Regions from separate parts of the Ruegeria sp. HKCCD7296 genome, predicted to be linked through region 1. Evidence: riboswitches for the same ligand, from Rfam matches in the RefSeq annotation. Region 1 holds a riboswitch; each other region holds the start of a gene.
What was found. A riboswitch is a leader RNA that binds a small molecule or an ion and turns the genes downstream of it on or off. The one in region 1 is predicted to bind cobalamin.
Positions count from the first base shown of each region.

Region 2: it holds a riboswitch for cobalamin, as region 1 does, so the genes downstream of both, GS632_RS17295 (DUF4198 domain-containing protein) here and GS632_RS15650 (DUF1636 domain-containing protein) in region 1, are expected to answer to the same signal.
Region 3: it holds a riboswitch for cobalamin, as region 1 does, so the genes downstream of both, GS632_RS07505 (DUF1636 domain-containing protein) here and GS632_RS15650 (DUF1636 domain-containing protein) in region 1, are expected to answer to the same signal.
Region 4: it holds a riboswitch for cobalamin, as region 1 does, so the genes downstream of both, GS632_RS00235 (hypothetical protein) here and GS632_RS15650 (DUF1636 domain-containing protein) in region 1, are expected to answer to the same signal.

Region 1 covers NZ_WVRF01000012.1:56,562-61,175, forward strand. The annotation lists gene GS632_RS15640 (SLC13 family permease) at 1-1,473, shown strand, start outside; partial or broken gene GS632_RS15645 (NAD(P)-dependent oxidoreductase) at 1,554-2,531, opposite strand; cobalamin riboswitch at 2,657-2,874, shown strand; gene GS632_RS15650 (DUF1636 domain-containing protein) at 2,959-3,342, shown strand; gene cobW (cobalamin biosynthesis protein CobW) at 3,344-4,399, shown strand; gene cobN (cobaltochelatase subunit CobN) at 4,403-4,614, shown strand, end outside.
Region 2 covers NZ_WVRF01000014.1:126,490-131,103, reverse strand. The annotation lists gene cbiQ (cobalt ECF transporter T component CbiQ) at 1-274, opposite strand, end outside; gene GS632_RS17305 (cobalt ABC transporter permease) at 274-855, opposite strand; gene cbiM (cobalt transporter CbiM) at 852-1,463, opposite strand; gene GS632_RS17295 (DUF4198 domain-containing protein) at 1,469-2,254, opposite strand; cobalamin riboswitch at 2,383-2,586, opposite strand; gene GS632_RS17290 (LacI family DNA-binding transcriptional regulator) at 2,847-4,007, shown strand; gene GS632_RS17285 (ABC transporter substrate-binding protein) at 4,004-4,614, shown strand, end outside.
Region 3 covers NZ_WVRF01000004.1:55,936-60,549, forward strand. The annotation lists gene GS632_RS07495 (carbohydrate kinase) at 1-370, shown strand, start outside; gene GS632_RS07500 (D-lyxose/D-mannose family sugar isomerase) at 386-1,051, shown strand; cobalamin riboswitch at 1,151-1,349, shown strand; gene GS632_RS07505 (DUF1636 domain-containing protein) at 1,588-1,944, shown strand; gene GS632_RS07510 (ABC transporter ATP-binding protein) at 1,941-2,717, shown strand; gene GS632_RS07515 (ABC transporter substrate-binding protein) at 2,730-3,680, shown strand; gene GS632_RS07520 (iron ABC transporter permease) at 3,682-4,614, shown strand, end outside.
Region 4 covers NZ_WVRF01000001.1:49,590-54,203, forward strand. The annotation lists gene GS632_RS00215 (bifunctional 2',3'-cyclic-nucleotide 2'-phosphodiesterase/3'-nucleotidase) at 1-305, shown strand, start outside; RNA gene ffs (signal recognition particle sRNA small type) at 345-443, shown strand; gene rsgA (ribosome small subunit-dependent GTPase A) at 602-1,630, shown strand; gene GS632_RS00230 (hypothetical protein) at 1,667-2,524, opposite strand; cobalamin riboswitch at 2,657-2,879, shown strand; gene GS632_RS00235 (hypothetical protein) at 2,970-3,377, shown strand; gene GS632_RS00240 (protein-tyrosine phosphatase family protein) at 3,380-3,880, opposite strand; gene GS632_RS00245 (DNA polymerase III subunit gamma/tau) at 4,053-4,614, shown strand, end outside.

The sequences.
Region 1 (4,614 bases):
TCCTCGCGATCTGGAATACCTCTGTCGCGCCTGCTTATGCCGATGGGGTTCTGTGCGATTCTGGGCGGCACGATGACGATGGTGGGGTCTTCACCGCTGATCTTGCTTAATGATCTGATCCAGACAGCAAATGACGGATTGCCGGACTCTCAGAAAATGCAACCGTTCGGATTGTTCTCGGTAACGCCGATCGGTGCGGTATTGATCCTGACCGGCATCGGGTATTTTCTGTTGCTGGGGCGCTGGGTTCTTCCCGAAGCGGAAGGGGAAGACAACACTGGCACCGGTCAGGGCACACAGGAGTATTTGCAGAGGGTCTACGGGCTAAAGGCAGATGTATTCGAAGTTGTTGTGCCCGCGGAAAGCCCGCTGGTGGGAAAAATTCTTGCCGATATCAACCACGAGAGCCACCTGTACATCATTTCAACTTTCTATCGCGGTAAAACCTCGATGGTTCAGGTTCTGACCGCAGAAATCGCGGCCCCTTGTCGGCTGGCTATTGTCGGACGACGTTCTGAGGTTCAGGAATTTGCCACGAAATACGGTTTGACCGTTCTTCCTGATCTGGACATTTTTGTTGAAGAGTTCGCCCCCACCAATGCCGGCGTGGCCGAAGTGGTTATCACCCCGGACAGCAAACTGATCGGGAAATGCCCGCGTGAGCTTTTGTTCCGCAAGACTTATGGCATGTCGCTGCTTGCCATTCACCGAGGGGAAGAAACGCTCAGCCACGTTGAGACTGAAGATCACGAATCCACTCAGATAGGGCTTGAAAAGTTCCATGCCGGGGACATGCTTGTTGCGCATACCCGTTGGGACAACCTTATGCGGATCACGCGCGATCCCGATTTCGTTGTGGTGACAACCGATTTTCCACAGGATGAACTGAGGCCGCAGAAGGTCGGGTGGGCCCTTGCCTTTTTTGCCATTTCATTGTCCCTAATCCTGTTCACGGACGTGCGCCTTTCGCTGTGTCTTCTGACCGGGGCAGCCGGAATGATGTTGACCCGCGTGCTTAGCGTGGATGAGGCCTATCGTGCCGTTGGATGGAACACCGTCTTCCTGCTCGCCTGCCTCATACCTTTGGGACAGGCCGTGCAGAACACCGGCACAGCCGCATGGATCGCACAGCAAATCATGGTCATTCTTGACGGCTGGCCACTTTGGTCGCTTCAAGCAGGCATTGCCGTTCTGGCAACAGCGTTTTCATTGGTCATGTCGAACGTTGGCGCCACCGTTCTGCTCGTACCACTGGCCGTATCAATTGCCGTGGCTGCAGGAGGCAACCCAGCAGTCTTTGCACTCACAGTCGCCATATCAACCTCGAACAGCTTCATCATCCCGACCCATCAGGTCAACGCACTGATCATGGGTCCGGCCGGGTACAAGGTCATGGATTTCGTACGCTCGGGCGGCATTATGACTGCTTTGTTCCTGATCGTTTCGTTGGTGATGATCAACGTCCTGTACTAGCGTAGCAATCGGGGCCGGATTTATGGGCTGACCAACCCCGACTGCCAATGACACCTCACTGGAAAGCCCAGGCTGGACCTTTACGCCGGACCTCGCCCTTGCGGAACAACCTCGTACCCTGGCTCTTCCGGTTCATCATCTTCCATCTCCGGCGGGAAACCGGGGGCTGTGATGTCCAGGCCTGTCGCCTCTTCCAGTCGTTTGATGATATTCGGCGACAGCTCGCGATCCCCATACCGGGCAATGCCATCTTCAAAAATCTTGATCATGACCGGGTTCATTTCCAGAGGCACCCCGGCGCGGTCAGCGACCTCTTGAAACAGACCAATGTCCTTTTTCACCAAGTCCATAGTGAAAGAAATATCGCGCGATCCGTTCAGGATGACCTGACTTTCCGTTTCATGCACAAAGGACGTACCGGACGAGATTTTTATCGCCTCGTATGTTGTGTTCAGATCCATCCCGGCAGCCTTTGCCGTGACCAGCGCTTCGGCGCAGGTGATCAGGTTGGCCGTGGCCAGATAGTTGGTCATCACCTTCAGAACCGAGGCAGAGCCCAATTCACCAGTGTGCAAAACACGCCGCCCCATGGTGGTCAGAAACGGCAGAATTCGCTCAAAAGTCGCACGATCACATCCCGCGAAGATCGAGATATTGCCGGTGGCCGCCCGGTGGCACCCGCCCGAAACCGGGCAGTCCACTGCCGCGCCTCCGCGTTCGATCACCTCGGCCCCCAAACGCTTGACCTCGGCCTCATCGGTTGTCGACATCTCCATCCAGATTTTGCCGGGGCCCACTTCGGGCAGCATCTCTTGCATGACCGCATCTGATGCCGCAGGCGATGGCAAGCAGGTGATGACGGCATCGCAATCGCGCATCAACTGTGCCGGACCTTCGGCTGCCTTTGCGCCAAGGGCGACGAACTCGCCCACCAGATCCGCGTTCAGATCATGCACTATTAGATCAATCCCGTTTCGCAGCAAGGAACCCGAAAGCTTGCCGCCAACGTTTCCCAACCCGATGAATCCTACTTTCATATGTCGCCTCTCCCTGCTGGCTTGTACCCGTCATGCGATCACGGATTTATCTGACCATTCATGCCGCCCAACGACAACCACAGGTCGCTTTTCACACCCACACCCTGATGTTACGCGCAACGCGCTTGACAAGCGGGCCAGCGGTGCCGCATGACCCATTCGTTGGTGTCGGCAAGAGCCGATGAAAAGGGAATGCGTCAACGGATCTTCCGCCAAACGCAGCCGCCCCCGCGACCGTGACCGGAGAGGGTGCCCAATGCCACTGGCCAAGGCCGGGAAGGCGGGACATCCGACAGAGGACCCTGACGTACCAGGTCTCTGACATCCGCAAGCCGGGAGACCTGCCAGCACCCGAAGTTGAAACCGGGCGGGGTGTTCCGGTGTCGGGTCCATGTTGCGACACGTGGCCCGCTTGAAACCCCGTCCCCCGCGAAGAGGATTTGGGGGGATGAGAGACACGACTGAGACCACACCGGTCGAGCTTCTGGTCTGCACGACCTGCCGCCGCGGGCTGCCCGTCGAAAACGATGCGCAACGCCCCGGCACATTGCTGCACCAGGCCTTGGAACAAGCCGAATTGCCCGACGGCATCACCCTGAAACCTGTTGAATGCCTTTCGAACTGCGATCAGGGCTGTTCTATCGTGCTGCGCGGCGGTCCCGATCGCTGGACCTTCGTTTACGAGAACCTGAACGAAGTGGACCATGTCGATGTGATCATCGACGGCGCGACCAAGTATCTGGCTACCGAAGATGGCCTGGTGAAATGGCGCGAACGCCCTGAACATTTCCGCAAAAACTGCGCCTCGCGCATTCCCCCGATTGGAGCCTGACATGTCGAATCTCGAAAAACTTCCCGTCACCGTGATCACCGGCTTTCTGGGCTCGGGAAAAACAACGCTGGTCAAACACCTGATGCAGAACCCTCAGGGCAAACGTCTGGCCGTCGTCGTCAACGAGTTTGGCGATGTGGGCGTGGATGGCGATATCCTGAAATCCTGCGCCATCCCGGATTGCCCTGCGGAAAACATCATGGAGTTGGCAAACGGTTGCATCTGCTGCACCGTCGCGGATGACTTCATCCCGACCATCGAGGCGCTGATGGCGCTGGAACCGCGCCCCGAGCATATCCTGATCGAAACCTCTGGCCTCGCCCTGCCAAAACCGTTGTTGAAGGCGTTCGACTGGCCGGATATCCGCTCAAAGATCACTGTCGATGGCGTGATCGCTCTGGCCGATGCCGAGGCCGTCGCCGCCGGTCGCTTTGCCCCGAATGTCGAAGCTGTGGATGCCCAGCGCCTCGCTGATGACTCGATCGATCACGAAACGCCCCTGTCCGAAGTGTTCGAGGATCAGATCTCGTGCGCCGACATCATCCTGTTGACCAAGCCTGATCTTGCAGGACCCGAAGGTGTGGCCAAGGCCAAAGAGGTGATCGCCGCCGAAGCCCCACGCCCCCTGCCTGTTGTCGAAGTCGCCGAGGGCGTCGTGGATGTCCGCGTTGTACTGGGTCTGGAAGCCGCAGCCGAGGACGACATGGATGCGCGCCCGTCGCACCACGACGGTCACCACGATCATGAACATGACGATTTCGAAAGCATCATCGTCGAGTTGCCGGAACAAACCGACCCAGCCGATCTGGTCGCCAAGATCGAACGTCTGGCGTCAGAGCTGAACATCCTGCGTGTCAAAGGTTATGCCGCCGTTCAGGGCAAACCCATGCGCCTGCTGGTTCAGGCTGTGGGCGCACGTGTCCGTCACCAATATGACCGCCCATGGGGACCGGAGGAAGAGCGCCGTTCGCGTCTGGTCGTTATCGCCGAGCATGACGACATCAAAGAGGCCGAAATCCGCGGAATCCTTGCAGGCGTCACCGAGGCTGCCGAGTAAACCATGCACGTCGTCTTCCGCGAAAGCAACGGGCTCGAGGAAACCGAGACCCCAACCGATCTGGGCCAAAGCCCGGCGGATTTGGTTGTCTTGTCCTTCTCGGACAGCGACCTAGGCGCTTTCGCGGCGGGTTGGCATCGTGGCGGCGGGGCCGAGGGACGAATGCCAACACTTCGATTGGCCAATTTGACCGCCCTCAAACACCCTCTGTCCGT
Region 2 (4,614 bases), on a different contig from region 1:
GCAAAAGTACCAACATGAAGATGATAAAGCTGTCCATCATCGCCATACGTTTGAGCGTTCGGCGAATGGGCAGGCGAGACATCAGCAGCACTCCGATAGAAACAGCCAATGCCGCAATCAGCCCTGGAATGGTGCTGAGCGAGACCGTGACAATGGAAAAAACACTCGCCACCACGATCCGCATCCGAGGATCCAAGCCTTGGATCACCCAAAAGGATGCACCCGTACCAGTCTCGGCCAATGTCTTGGCCTGGGGTTCCAGGGCGTGGGCCATCAGGAGGTCATCTTCTTGCGTGCGGCGATGTAAAAGCCGATTCCGAACAAACCAATGATGTAACCGATGCCACCCAGGATCGTTTGCAGATCATTGTGTTCACGATAGGAGGCAATCTCGCGTCGCAGCGGGCGGGTTTCGTCTCGGACCGCCTGAGCAATTGCGGCGCGTTCTTCGTTCGTCAATGATGCGACAGTCACCTGCGTCCCACCTTCCTTAGGGGCAATCATTGCGGCAGTTTCGACCACGTCAGCTTCAACACCCATTATCGCCGCGACATCGGCAGCAGGCATGGTGACTTCTGCCACATGCCCCGCGCCCAAGTCTGCTTTGAACGTGTGTTCTACCGGGTTGGTCGGGGTGTAAAGGAAGAAACCATCTGTATCGGTCAGTGTTCGTCCCAACTCAGCACCATCGGGCCCGTACACGATGACTTTTTGGTTTTGCGCCATATCGCCGTTTGAAAAGCCCAATTCGCCTTCGATTGCATCGCCTGCAGGAAAGACCCCTGCGATAACTTTGTGGGCCAGCGCAGGAAGCGGCATCAGTGACAACGCAATAACAACGAGCAGTTGCCTCATGCCGATGCGCCTTTATAAAAGAGTTCTGGTTTAACCTGACGAGCCAGTAAAATGGCGAACCCGGTCAGAACCGCTTCGACGGCCATGACAGGGACGTGAGCAAATAACACAAGCTTCGCAGCCGGCAGGAATTCGTCGCCCGACAGCGCCAGCGATACTGCGACAAAAGCCGTCGTAGCTGCGATTGAGAAAGCGCCGCCTATGCCGCCCCAAACTGCTCCTTGAACAGGCGTGCCCTTGGCGATCAGACGACCGAAGATTATCCATGTAAGCACCGCCGGAAGGGCGATGTTGACTGTGTTGATCCCAAGCACTGTCAGTCCTCCAAAGCCGAAGAACACAGCCTGAAGCAGCAAGCCAACAAAAAGCGCCGGAAAGGCCGCCCAGCCGAGCAAAAGCCCGGCCAGACCGTTCAGGATCAAATGCACAGAGGACGGGCCGATCGGAACATGGATCAGTGAGGCGACAAAAAAGCTGGCTGACAACACCCCTGCAGTGGGAATGCGATCCAGGTCCAGCGATTTCAGCCCCATGGCGATCCCGCCTGCTGCCGCGATTGCGCCGCCAATCACAACAGGGTTCGAAAGGGCTCCGTCCACAATATGCATATGGGTTACTCCAGATCCCAGGCGCGGATCCAGATCACAGCGTCCTGACTTAGTTCTTTGCCTTCATGTTCAGTCTTCGGGCCCGAACCCAACGCTGCGAAACCCCAGTAGCCTGCTTTTGGCACGCCAAAGGTGAAATAGCCGTTTTCGTCCGAAATTGCGACCAGTGCGCCGCCTGGCAGTGGGGAAGCAGTTGCGTTTTTTGCGCCGTTTCCGGCCAAGTCGGGTTCCGCGGCCATGTATTCGATTTCAATCTCTACGCCAGCCACTGGGTTGCCCTCGCTCAATACACGTCCCGTGAAGGTCGAGCCAGCGATGATGTTATAGGGCTTGTTCAGCGGCAGTATTTCGGTAGCCAAACCTTGCGGCTGGTCCCAGTCGGTGGGCAGCTCGTTTCGGTTCAGATATGCCTTGGTGACCTGCTGGATATAGATATCCTCAGATTCCTCGTAATAAGGCGCAGGTACCGTTACCACGACGTAATCGCCAGAACGTTTCACTGGAACCGAGCCCAAAAAGGCCTTGGCCGTGTTCTCGGGGCCTTCGAACGTGGTTTCTTCCAACGTACCCAACAAATCGGTCTTTTCGCCGTTGTGGATCACATAAAATTCTTCTGGCTTTTCCAGGGTCATCACGTGCCCGGCTTCAAACGGATGCCAGAAGACCAACTTGACCGGAACGTCACCAGGACGATCAATCATGGTATCTTCGGTGTATTCCAGCAGGAAATGAGCCTGAGCCATCGCAGGCAATGCAATGGCAGCTGTTGCCGCCAACAAAAAGTGTTTCACAAACAAGTCCTTCTCACGTCGCGCCTTCCCCGGCACGCATTGGTTTTTGACATTGGGGAATGCGAAACCATTTGCTCAAATAAGCAAACAGTTTCGGCGCACACCCCGTCGCCGACGATCAACGCCCATTCCGAGGGCGCATGTTCGGCAGGTCTCCTGACTTGCGGGTCAAAACGCTTGGCTGGCCTTCCCGGGCATATCCCAGTGGCACGATCAGCCGCGCTCGCCGCTTACAGTTGCGGGGGCAGTTGCAGAATTGGCGAAGAAAAAGCCGCACTGCATTCCCTATTGCCTCCGGGTGAGTCCCCGGAACCGAACATGGCGCGTTGATGGCAGAAAAACTTGTACACGGTCAACTCTCGTTTGCGGCATCGCTTAGGGCAATACCGAATTTCAATAAGGTGTTTCTGCCGTGTAGTTGCGGCTCGGTGCATAGAGGTGATCAGTGTCACTGTCTGACAATCAGTGCGGTGACCTCAGATTTGATGCCGAAGCATAAGTATCCCGGCTTGTGAAACCAGAAATTTACAATACGCACAAAAATTGGACTTTTCCATTGCCGAAACCGGTTTCGGAAACGCAAAATGATGGAATGACAGCGAATCTCAACACGCGACAGCGACAAATCCGATCCCGGCGCGCCTCGGCGACTGGACGGGTGAAGCTTGATGAACTGGCCGATCAACTCGGCCTTTCGAAAAGCACGGTGTCGCGGGCATTGAATGGGTATTCCGACATCTCAGAATCAACGCGAAAGCGGGTTGAGGTGACGGCGCGCAAGATGGGGTATCGCCCGCTCAGCCACGCTCAGGCCATCCGAACGGGGCGCGTGCGTGCCATTGCAATGGTCATCAACAGTGAAGAACCGGATCGGCACAATCCGTTTTTCCAAGACTTTCTGGCAGGGGCTTGTGAAGCTGCCAGTGCGTCTGACTGGACGATGACAATTTCGACCGCGAAGTCGAAACAGGACATGCTGAACATGCTGGGCCGTTTGGTTGAAGAACGTAAGGCCGACGGATTTATACTGCCGCGAGCCGAAGTCGATGATGCGCGCGTTGGATACCTGAAGGACTTGCAGGTGCCGTTCATCCTTTATGGGCGGACTGGCTATGGTCAGGTCGGGTTTCAGGACGATACGTCGTGGTTTGATATTTCCGGCGAAACAGCCATGAGCGACGCGGTCGAACGTCTGGCCCGTTTTGGTCACAGCCGTATCGGGTTTGTCGGCAGTGATCCAAAGTTCAACTACAGCCACCTGCGTCGGGATGGCTATGTCGACGGGCTTAGGGACGCAGGATTGCCAGTTGATCCCGAATTGATACGCGAAGGGGCCCGCACCCGCGAAGAAGGGGCCGCTGAAGCGCGCGCTTTATTGCGTCTTCCTGTCCCGCCGACCGCGATTGTATTTGCGACAGACCAAGCGGCACTGGGAAGCTACTCTGTCTGCGCAGAATTTGGCCTTGAGATCGGGCGCGATGTCTCGGTTCTTGGATATGACGGGGTCCCGGAATGCCAATACGCCAGCCCCGGGCTAACGACGTTCAGCGTCGACTCTAAACGGGCAGGTGAACGCCTTGCTACGATGCTGATACGTCAGACCCGAGGAGAAGAACCCGCAACTTTGCGCGAACTCAGTCAGGCGGTGCTGATTGAACGCGACTCTGACGGACCGCCGCTGCTGACCTCGAACGAGTTGGCGAAAAAAATCAAACGATCCATGGAAGACAATCGGGGAGGAAACCGACCATGAAACTTACACCAAAAGCAGCCAAGCTGATGCTCGGCTCTTCGTTGGCAATGGCGCTGACGGCAATGTCGGTACAGGCGGACACGATCCGTTTCTGGACGACCGAAGAGCAGCCCGAGCGTCTGGCGAAACAACAGGAAATGGCCGACCAGTTCAAGGCGCAGACCGGCACGACCGTTGAGGTGATCCCTGTCACAGAAACAGATTTGGGCACCCGCGCGACAGCAGCTTTTGCCGCAGGTGACTTGCCAGATGTGGTCTACCACCCGTTGCAGTACGCCCTGCCGTGGGCCGAAGCTGGCATTCTGGACACCGAAGCTGCGACCGAAGTGATCGAAGAACTGGGCGCTGATACTTTCGCTCCGGGTGCTTTGGGCATGGCTGCGTTCAATGGTGAAACCGCCTCGGTTCCGGTGGATGGCTGGACGCAAATGGTTGTGTACCGGAAGGACCTTTTTGAAGAGGCCGGTCTGGAAGCGCCCGACAGTTTTGCAGATATTCAGGCCGCACTTGAGGCGCTGCACAACCCGCCAGAAATGTATGGCTTTGTCTCGGCCACAAAAGTTGACGAGAACTTCATGAGCCAGGTGCTGGAGCATGTATTCCTGGC
Region 3 (4,614 bases), on a different contig from region 1:
CGACGAGGATCTGGACTGGATCATTCCCGGTACCGAGCCCGAGTCGGCGAAAGCCGCGTTGTTGTTGCAGGCCGGGCCAACGGCCCTGATAGTGACCCGGGGCGGTGATGGCGCACATGGGTATCTGGCAGATGGATCAAAGGTTTCGGTGCCGGTGAAACAGGTGCAGGTCGTAGACACGATCGGTGCCGGCGATACGTTCAATGCTGGTGTGCTCACCGCACTCAGCCGTGCTGAGAAACTGACCAAACAAGGCGTGCGAAACCTGACCCCAGAAGCGTTGCGCGCGGCCATGGAACTGGGAGCCGAAGTCGCCGCTGTAACCGTATCCCGTGCCGGGGCCGAGCCGCCCTGGGCGCATGAGCTTTAATTCTTGGAAAAACCAATGAAACGATCCGAAATTAACCGCATCAAGTCCGAAGCGCAGGCTTTCATACAATCCTTTGGAGCCGTGTTACCACCTTTTGCCGATTGGTCGCCCGATCAGATGCGAAGTCCTGTAGCTGAAACGATCCGCAGTCGGGGGCTGGGCTGGGACATCACCGATTACGCTCAGGGTCGGTTTGACGAACTCGGCCTGTTCCTCTTCACTCTGCGCAATGGTGAGGTGAATGATCTGAAATCAGGTCGCGGGATGTTGTATGCGGAAAAATTGCTGATCTCGAAAGATAAACAACTGTCTCCGATGCATCGTCACATCGTAAAGGCCGAGGACATCATCAATCGCGGCGGGGGTGATCTGGTGCTGGAGATTTACGCATCTGACCCTGACGGGGGCATCGACCGGAACACGCCAGTGACGGTACCCAGCGATGCCTGCCCTGTTACGTTGCAACCAGGTGAGCATTTGCGGCTGAAACCGGGGCAAAGCGTGACCCTTATGCCGGGTGTCTGGCACGCATTCTGGGCAGAACACGGCGATTGCCTTATTGGAGAGGTTTCGACTGTGAATGATGACCGTACGGATAATGTCTTCGAAGATTCCATCCCTCGGTTTTCACAGATCGAAGAAGACGCTGCGCCGGACTTCTTGTTGGTTTCCGACTATTGATATCAACCAGGCTAGAACCGGCCAACGTGAATGTGAGCCGCGCCCAGATGTTTTGGATCGGCTCGACTGCTTCTCCTTCTTGACAAGTCCAGCACCGCCAGCCTAGCTGAGTTGGATGGTTCCGAAAGGGATGAAAATGGGAATACGGTGCGGCGCTGTATTGCGCCAAGTCCGTGACTGCCCCCGCAACTGTAAGCGGAGAGCGACGCCACTGCGCCACTGACCCCGAAAGGGTTGGGAAGGTGGGCCAAGCTTTGACCCGCAAGTCAGGAGACCTGCCATCCGATGTTTAACCAACCCGGGGCGGGGCGTCCTGGAAGGAGGCTTTGATGGCACGGTTTTCGCGTGTTTCCATTTTTGGCACCTTCTGTCCGCGCTTGGTTTCAAGCAGAGCGGACAATGCAACAGGTGACTGATAGCTTTATCCTCAACCCCAATACCTATTGTGCTGTGGCCTCGCGAAAAGATCGCGATTCTCAAAATAGTAATGTTATAACATTGTATTGTAGTTTGATCAGCGGTAACCGGTGCGCACAATGACGAAAACTGCAGATCATTTCCTACTTGTATGCACGACATGCACAGGCGCGATGTCCACCGATCAAGTGAGTGGCGCATTGGCGCGAAAACTGCCCGAAGGGTTTGCAATCCGGGAGGTCGCGTGCATGGCGGGCTGCGACCGGCCAACCACCGTCGGTTTTCAGGCACCGGGCAAGGCGCAGTATTTGTTTGGTGACATCGTTTCGGAACAGGATCTGGATGCAGTGGTGGAATTCGCCGGGCAATATCAGCTCAGTTCCGATGGTTGGACAAACGCAACTGACCGCCCGCTAACACTGTTCACCAAAACCTTGTCGCGCATGCCTGCCTTGCCATCGCAGAGGCCGTCATGAGTTTCCTGGCTGTCGAAAACCTAGAATATTATGCCTTGAACGGTGATGTGCTGCTTCAGGATGTGTCCTTTGGCTTGGAAGAAGGATCAATTCTGGCGATTGCGGGACCGAATGGGGCTGGGAAGACTACGCTGCTCAAGCTGCTTTGCGGAATCGAACGTATTGCGCTGGGTGATGTGCAGATAAAAGGTCAAAGCCTGCGCACCTTGTCGGCCCATGAACGCGCGCGGACGATCGCTGTGGTTGGCCAACAGGAAATGCCGGATAGTCGGTTGCGATTGCACGACTATGTTGCACTTGGCCAAATTCCGATCAAGGCTGACAAGTCCGCGTCTGAGCACAGGGAAGATCTTGACCGGGTTTTGGAAACAACGGGTTTAATGCACCTTTCCCGCAAACCTATGGGTCAGCTATCGGGGGGTGAGAGGCAACGGGCGCATATCGCACGTGCGCTGGCTCAAAACCCGTCTCTGTTGTTTCTGGACGAGCCGACCAATCACCTAGACCCGGATGCCAAGGGGCACATGTTGTCTTTGGTCGCTGAATTGGGCGTGACGGTTGTCATGATCGTCCACGATCTGGTCATGATCCCGGAATTTGCCACTCATGTGGCGTTAATGAAATCAACACGTCTGACAGGGTTTGGCCCTGTCAACGATGTTCTGACAACGGATCGTGTCCGCGACACGTTTGGAGTGGATTATCTGTGTTTCCAGCATGAGGGCCGCATGATCCCTGCTCTGGATATTCGAAAACGTAAACTGTCATCATAACAGGAGCTTACAATGATGCAGAAACTCTGGCCTGTGGCTGTGTTCACTGGCCTGGCAAGCGGCGCAGCCGCGGATGCCATTACAGTGGACAATTGCGGCGAGCCACTGGTTTTTGAAACAACGCCAGAACGGCTCGTTGTTCACGACATGAACATGACTGACATGGCGTTTGCTTTGGGTCTGCAAGACAAGATCGTCGGCCTGACCGGCATCACAGGCTGGTACAAGACCAGCCCGGATTTTGATGCACAGCGCGGCGACATCCCCGAGTTGGCTCCGAAATATCCTACAGTTGAAAACCTTGTCTCTGTCGAACCCGATATGTTTTTCGCTGGTTGGTATTACGGAATGCAGCCAGGTGGCGAAGTGACCCCAGACACGCTGGAACCCTTTGGCATCAAGACCATGGTCTTGACCGAAAGCTGCGTGCACCTGAACAAAGACCGCCCCGAAGCCAGCATGGATCTGCTGTTTGACGACGTCCTGCGTTTGGGCCAGGTGATGGGTGTCGAGGCTAAGGCGGAAGACCTTGTCTTGGGCTGGAAAGTCCAGTTGGATGCCCTTGAGGCAAAAACCGCCGATCTGGATAAACCTCGTGTTTTCCTGCTGGACGGGCCGGCAGATGCGCCTTTTACCGCAGGTAAATTCGCCATCCCGGACGCCATGATTGCCGCTGCGGGGGGTGTAAACGTCACACATGACATGGATACCAGCTGGGGTCGCACCTCTTGGGAAACCGTGGCAGCCGCAAACCCGGAATTCCTGGTGCTACTGGACTATCAAACAGGAAATGGTGCAGAAGATACCTTCCAGTTTCTGAAAGATCATCCTGTCATGTCACAAACCGATGCAGTCAAGAACGCGCGCTGGATCGGCCTGCGTTACGAGGAATTGACACCCGGACCGGCAAATATTGAAGCCATTGAAAAGATGGCCAATGCGATGCATCCGGAGACCAACTGACATGGTCCATTTGGGCCGATCGATCTTGCTGGGGGCGGTCATTCTGACCGCCCTTTTGCTGCTGTCTACGATCTATGGCACAACCTCGATCCCAATGGCCGAGGTCTTTACCGCCATTGGCTTGGGGACCGGCCTGACAGAAGGTGAAATGTCCCCGGTGCATCGGATCGTTTTCGACCTTCGCCTCCCCCGAGCCTTGTTCGCCGCTGTGATCGGCGCAGGGCTGGGCGTAGTTGGCGTGGTTTTGCAAACAACCACGCGCAACGATCTGGCCGATCCGTTCCTTTTTGGCCTGTCCTCGGGGGCGGCGGCTGGGGCCGTTCTTGTCATAACGGTCACTGGCGATGTGCTGGGGGTCTGGACCCTGCCTTTGGCGGCGTTTTGCGGGGGGCTAATAGCCTCTGGCATTGTTCTGGCTCTGGTTCAGGGTTTGCGCACAAGTGCGCCGGAAAAGCTGATCCTGGCCGGTTTGGCTGTGTCTTTCCTGTTTTCCGCGATTACAAATTATTTGATTTTTTCCGGCGACAGTCGTGCGGCGCATTCGGTTATCTTCTGGATGCTGGGCGGATTGGGTCTTGCCCGATGGCAGACCTTTCCACTGGTCCTGACCGGGCTTGCCCTGATCCTAAGCTACGCGCTTTATCGCAGTCGCTGGCTGGATGCCCTTTTGACCGGAGATTTCACTGCGTCGTCACTGGGAATTCCCGTCCAGGGTCTTCGATTCCGAATGTTCTTTGTGGCTGCGTTGGCTACGGCCAGTTTTGTGTCCGTGGCTGGTGTCATCGGATTTGTTGGGCTGATGGTGCCTCATATTGCGCGCGGCATTGCTGGTACGCTGCACCGAAACCTGCTGATTACCTCGGCCATCGTAGGGGCGATTCTGCTGACGCTGTCGGATATTCTGTCCCGCCTGCTCTTGGCCCCACAGGAACTG
Region 4 (4,614 bases), on a different contig from region 1:
TGGCCAGCAACAATTACCGCGTCAGCGGTGGTGGGCATTTCCCCGCCGCTTCCACGGCCCAACGCATCAATCTGCCGTCGCTGGACATCAAGGATTTGGTGCGGGATTACCTGTCCGATCGCCTTCCGCCTGATCCAATCGCGCAGCAACCTTATCCTTTTGTGCTGGCACCCCAAACAGGTACACAATCCGTGCTTCGAACCGGTCCGGGTGCGTTAAAACACATTAACGAATTGCGCCCGTTCAAAGCCAGACTGCTGGAATCAGATTCCAATGGGTTCGAACGTATTCGCCTGACATTCTGACGGGTTGTCTTTTGCCCACACCTTCCCTATATCCAGACTCGAGAGGTTGGCGCGGGCGAGCGCCTCGCCAACCTGGTCAGGTCCGGAAGGAAGCAGCCACAACGAGCCCCGCTTGGGTCGATGTCCAACCTCTCACTTCATGAACCTTAGCCACAGGAGGGCTTTATGATTGTAACAAAAACCCTTCGGGCAGCGCGGTTCTGATCTCACACTACTTGCTGACTGCCTGAACACATGACCCGGGGATGCGCGATCGCCATCCGTTGGGATTGCTGTTTCTGACAACAGGCAGACCAATGAATTCTTCACTTTCGGACCTTGGATGGTCCTCTCACTTTGCCGCGCAACACGCGGCTCATCCTTCGTGCACGCCTTTTCGCATCGCTTCCGTTCATAGGGACCGCCTGATCGGGCTGAACCCGCAGGGCGAAACTCCATTGCTGACCCTTGATCAATCGACCGGCAGCTATGCCGTCGGAGACTGGGTTCTCACGGACGACGACAATCGCGTGCAACATCTACTCGACCGGCGCAGCCTGTTACACCGACGCGCCGCCGGTACAGGCGCTGCGACGCAACTGATCGCTGCCAATGTCGATGTGCTGTTCATCGTCAGTTCGTGCAACGCTGATTTCAACCTGCCCCGGCTAGAGCGTTATCTGGCACTTGCACATCAGGCAGGATGTTACCCGGTTGTTGTCCTGACAAAGGCTGACCAATCGGATGACCCCAATCGTTTCTCGGAACAGGTGCAGGCTCTGGACCCGTTTCTGACAGTTCTGGCGATCAACGCGCTGGACCTAACGGAAATGGAAAAGGTCTTATCCTGGTGCCCCAAAGGCCAGACCGGAGCACTGGTTGGGTCGTCAGGTGTTGGCAAGACAACATTGTCCAACGGCTTGACCGATCAGGATCTGGCGACATCAGGTATTCGCGAGAACGACGCTCGCGGTCGGCACACAACCACGGCGCGCGCGTTACATCGGATGCGCAACGGCGGCTGGCTGATTGATACGCCTGGAATGCGCGCATTGCGTCTGCTTGAAGCTCAGGACGGTATCGACGAGGTGTTCTCGGACCTCACCGAACTTGGCCTGAACTGCCGTTTTTCAGATTGTCAGCACGAATCCGAACCAGGCTGTGCCGTACAGCGGGCGATCAAACAAGGCGTGCTTGACCCTGCCCGCTTGGATCGATGGCGAAAGCTTCGGCGCGAAGATCAGCGCAACTCGGAAACCGTCGCCCAATCCCGGGCACGGGACAAAGCGTTCGGTAAGATGGTGCGGGGTGTCATGAAGGATCGAAAACTGCATAAAGGGCGCTAAGCGAAAGGTGCTCGGTAATTCAAAAGTCGAGCCTGATCACGCGATCAGGCTCGGCCAAACTGCCGCATTACGCCGAGCAAAAGCTCCGATATGGCCAATCTCTGACAATCCGAAGTCATCAGACCTAAGCAGGTGCCGCTTAGCCTCGGCGCCATAAAGGTCGGCAAGCCGCCAGACAGCTTCGGGCGGGACCATCTGGTCGTCCTCGAAAGTGAACAAATCCACGGGTCTACCGGAGCCGTCCCAACGCGCCTCAGGAAGGTTTTGTCCGATTTCAGGTACATAATTCAAAGGAGCCGTGCACCATTTGCGCCATTGCCAGTAGACTGAGGCCGGCAAATCCGCACCAAACCCGATCGCCTTTCCCGGCAGATAGCCAAGTGCTTTGACCAGTACCGGTGCGTGTCCATACCAGAAAACACCGGCCAATCCACGGTAAGGCCATGGGTGATCACTGAGGGTTACGAGCCCCGAACACACGCAAATCATCCGATCGATTTGGTCGATGTCGGGCTGAACAGGCCCCAGCATCGCACCAACGGAATGACCAATGGTCCATTGCTGCGCATCGGGATAACGCCTGCGCATTTCCGCCCGCGCCGCTGGCATATCGATCAAGGCCCAATCCGCCATTGTCGCACGCGCATCTTTCATGCGACCGGTCAGAGAATGCCCGAAATCCCGGTAGTCATAGGTCAGACATGCCATGCCTCGCTCTGCCGCAAGCCAATGCGCGAAGTGGCGATAATAGTCGCGCGGCACACCCGTTGCACTATTCAGCACAACCACGGTTTCAGGCTCTGACAGCGGTCGGTACAACCGTGCTGCAAGGGTCGTGGACCCGGATGGGAAAAGGAAATCTTCAGCCGACACCGTCTGCTCTGCGTCCAACATGATCCCTGACCCTGCACTGAAAAACTGAATTGCTTGGCTTCAATTTTTTAAACACTAAAGAGGAACGTTCCCCCCATCCAGCATGACCACACGTCGGGGTAAAAGATCAGCTTGACTCGGAACCGGATCAGACGCTAGCGATTGTGTGATGGTTCCTGTCCCCCACAAGGGGTCGGGATGAAAAGGGAACACGGTGCGGTTCAGTCTGGTCATCCGGGCGCAAACCAAATCCGCGACTGCCCCCGCAACTGTAAGCGGTGAGCGATGCCAAAACACCACTGGCCCCAAAGGCTGGGAAGGTCGGCAAAGCCATGACCCGCAAGTCAGGAGACCTGCCATCGGAACTGAAACCGAAACTCGGGCGGGGTGTCCGGGCAGGTCCTGACAGCACGTTGCCGTCCCACCTGACCCAACTCTCCTGCCCACCACGCGCGGAGGGCGCAGGATGATCTGGAAGACGAAGACGCATGAATACAGTGCAACGGTGTGTCAGCGGACGGGCAAAACCTGCCCTGCCCTGGCGCGGCTGGCACGCTCAATTTCCGAGGCGATGAAGCAGGCCACAGCCGCCACAAGCGACGGGTTCGAGTTCGAAGGTGGCAGTGAATTGTCACATTGCACGCAAGGATGCCACGCAACTTTCCGAGCGCAATCAGACAGAATTCGCATCTTTTGCGATACACAGCCTGAAGCAGAGCCGCAGGACCTGAACGCTTACGCCGATCTGATCTTTGGAAACACGTTCAGCACCTTGCCATCCGGCATCATTACAGACCCACCCTGCGCGATGATCGACGTTGCAAAGCTGCGGCCTCGCAAACCCGTGCACGCGCCTGAACAGATTTCGGCCTAAGACTATACGACTTGAGCCTGAAAATTCTGTGCTGCCCAGGCCAATTGGGCGTCTGTTTCCACGGCACAAGGACGCAGCGCCCGCAAACGCTCCAGGGCTTTGTCTGGCTGTTCGCCGCATTCGACCATCAGCCGCAGAACAACCATTCCCGACCTGCCGCAGCCGCCCCGACAATGCACCAGTACCCGCCCTCCACCCGTCAAAGCATGCCGGGCGGCCGCGCTGATCGAGGGCCACGCCTCTTCAACTGCAGGCGTAGGGGCGCCAAAGTCTTCGATCGGCAGATGCACCCACCGGCTGGCGCGGCTTTGGATATCGCTGCCGAATTCCTGCGCCCCGTTTTGGAGCATCTCGACGTCCGTTGTCATTGAAACAACCAGCCCCGGCTTCCATGCGGCAATCGTATCCAGATCCCTTTCATAATCCCCGCCCCGTCCGGGCATCGATGTCAGGGCAAGTGTACCCCCCGCGACTTGCAGGGCATAGATAACCAGTTGCGACATAAACCAGTGTCCTCCACCAAGAACTCTTAACGAAAATGCACCATAAATTTTGTTGGACCAGCTTAGTGCGAATCCGGTCAGAATCTAAATCAAAAATCATCGCGCCTCGCAGTGGACGCGGAAGGCAGCGACCACTACGCTGAGCCGAAGCACCGAATCCGACCGAGAAAACATGACCGACACGCCCAGCCCCGCCTATCAGGTTCTCGCCCGCAAATATCGCCCGGAAACCTTTGCCGATCTGGTGGGTCAGGATGCCATGGTGCGCACCCTGAAAAACGCGTTCGAAGCGGACCGGATTGCGCAGGCTTTCATCATGACCGGCATTCGCGGAACCGGTAAAACCACCACCGCACGGATCATCGCCAAGGGTATGAACTGTATCGGGCCCGACGGCAATGGCGGCCCGACGACCGAACCTTGCGGCCAATGCGAACACTGCGCAGCTATCATGGAAGGCCGCCACGTCGATGTGATGGAGATGGACGCCGCCAGCCGAACTGGCGTGAACGATATTCGCGAGATTATCGACAGTGTCCGCTATCGCGCCGCCAGCGCGCGTTACAAGATATACATCATCGATGAGGTCCACATGCTTTCGACCAGCGCTTTCAACGCGCTGCTCAAGACGCTTGAGGAACCGCCCGAGCATGTGAAGTTCATCTTTGCAACCACTGAAATCCGCAAGGTGCCGGTCACAGTTCTGTCGCGCTGTCAGCGCTTTGACCTGCGCC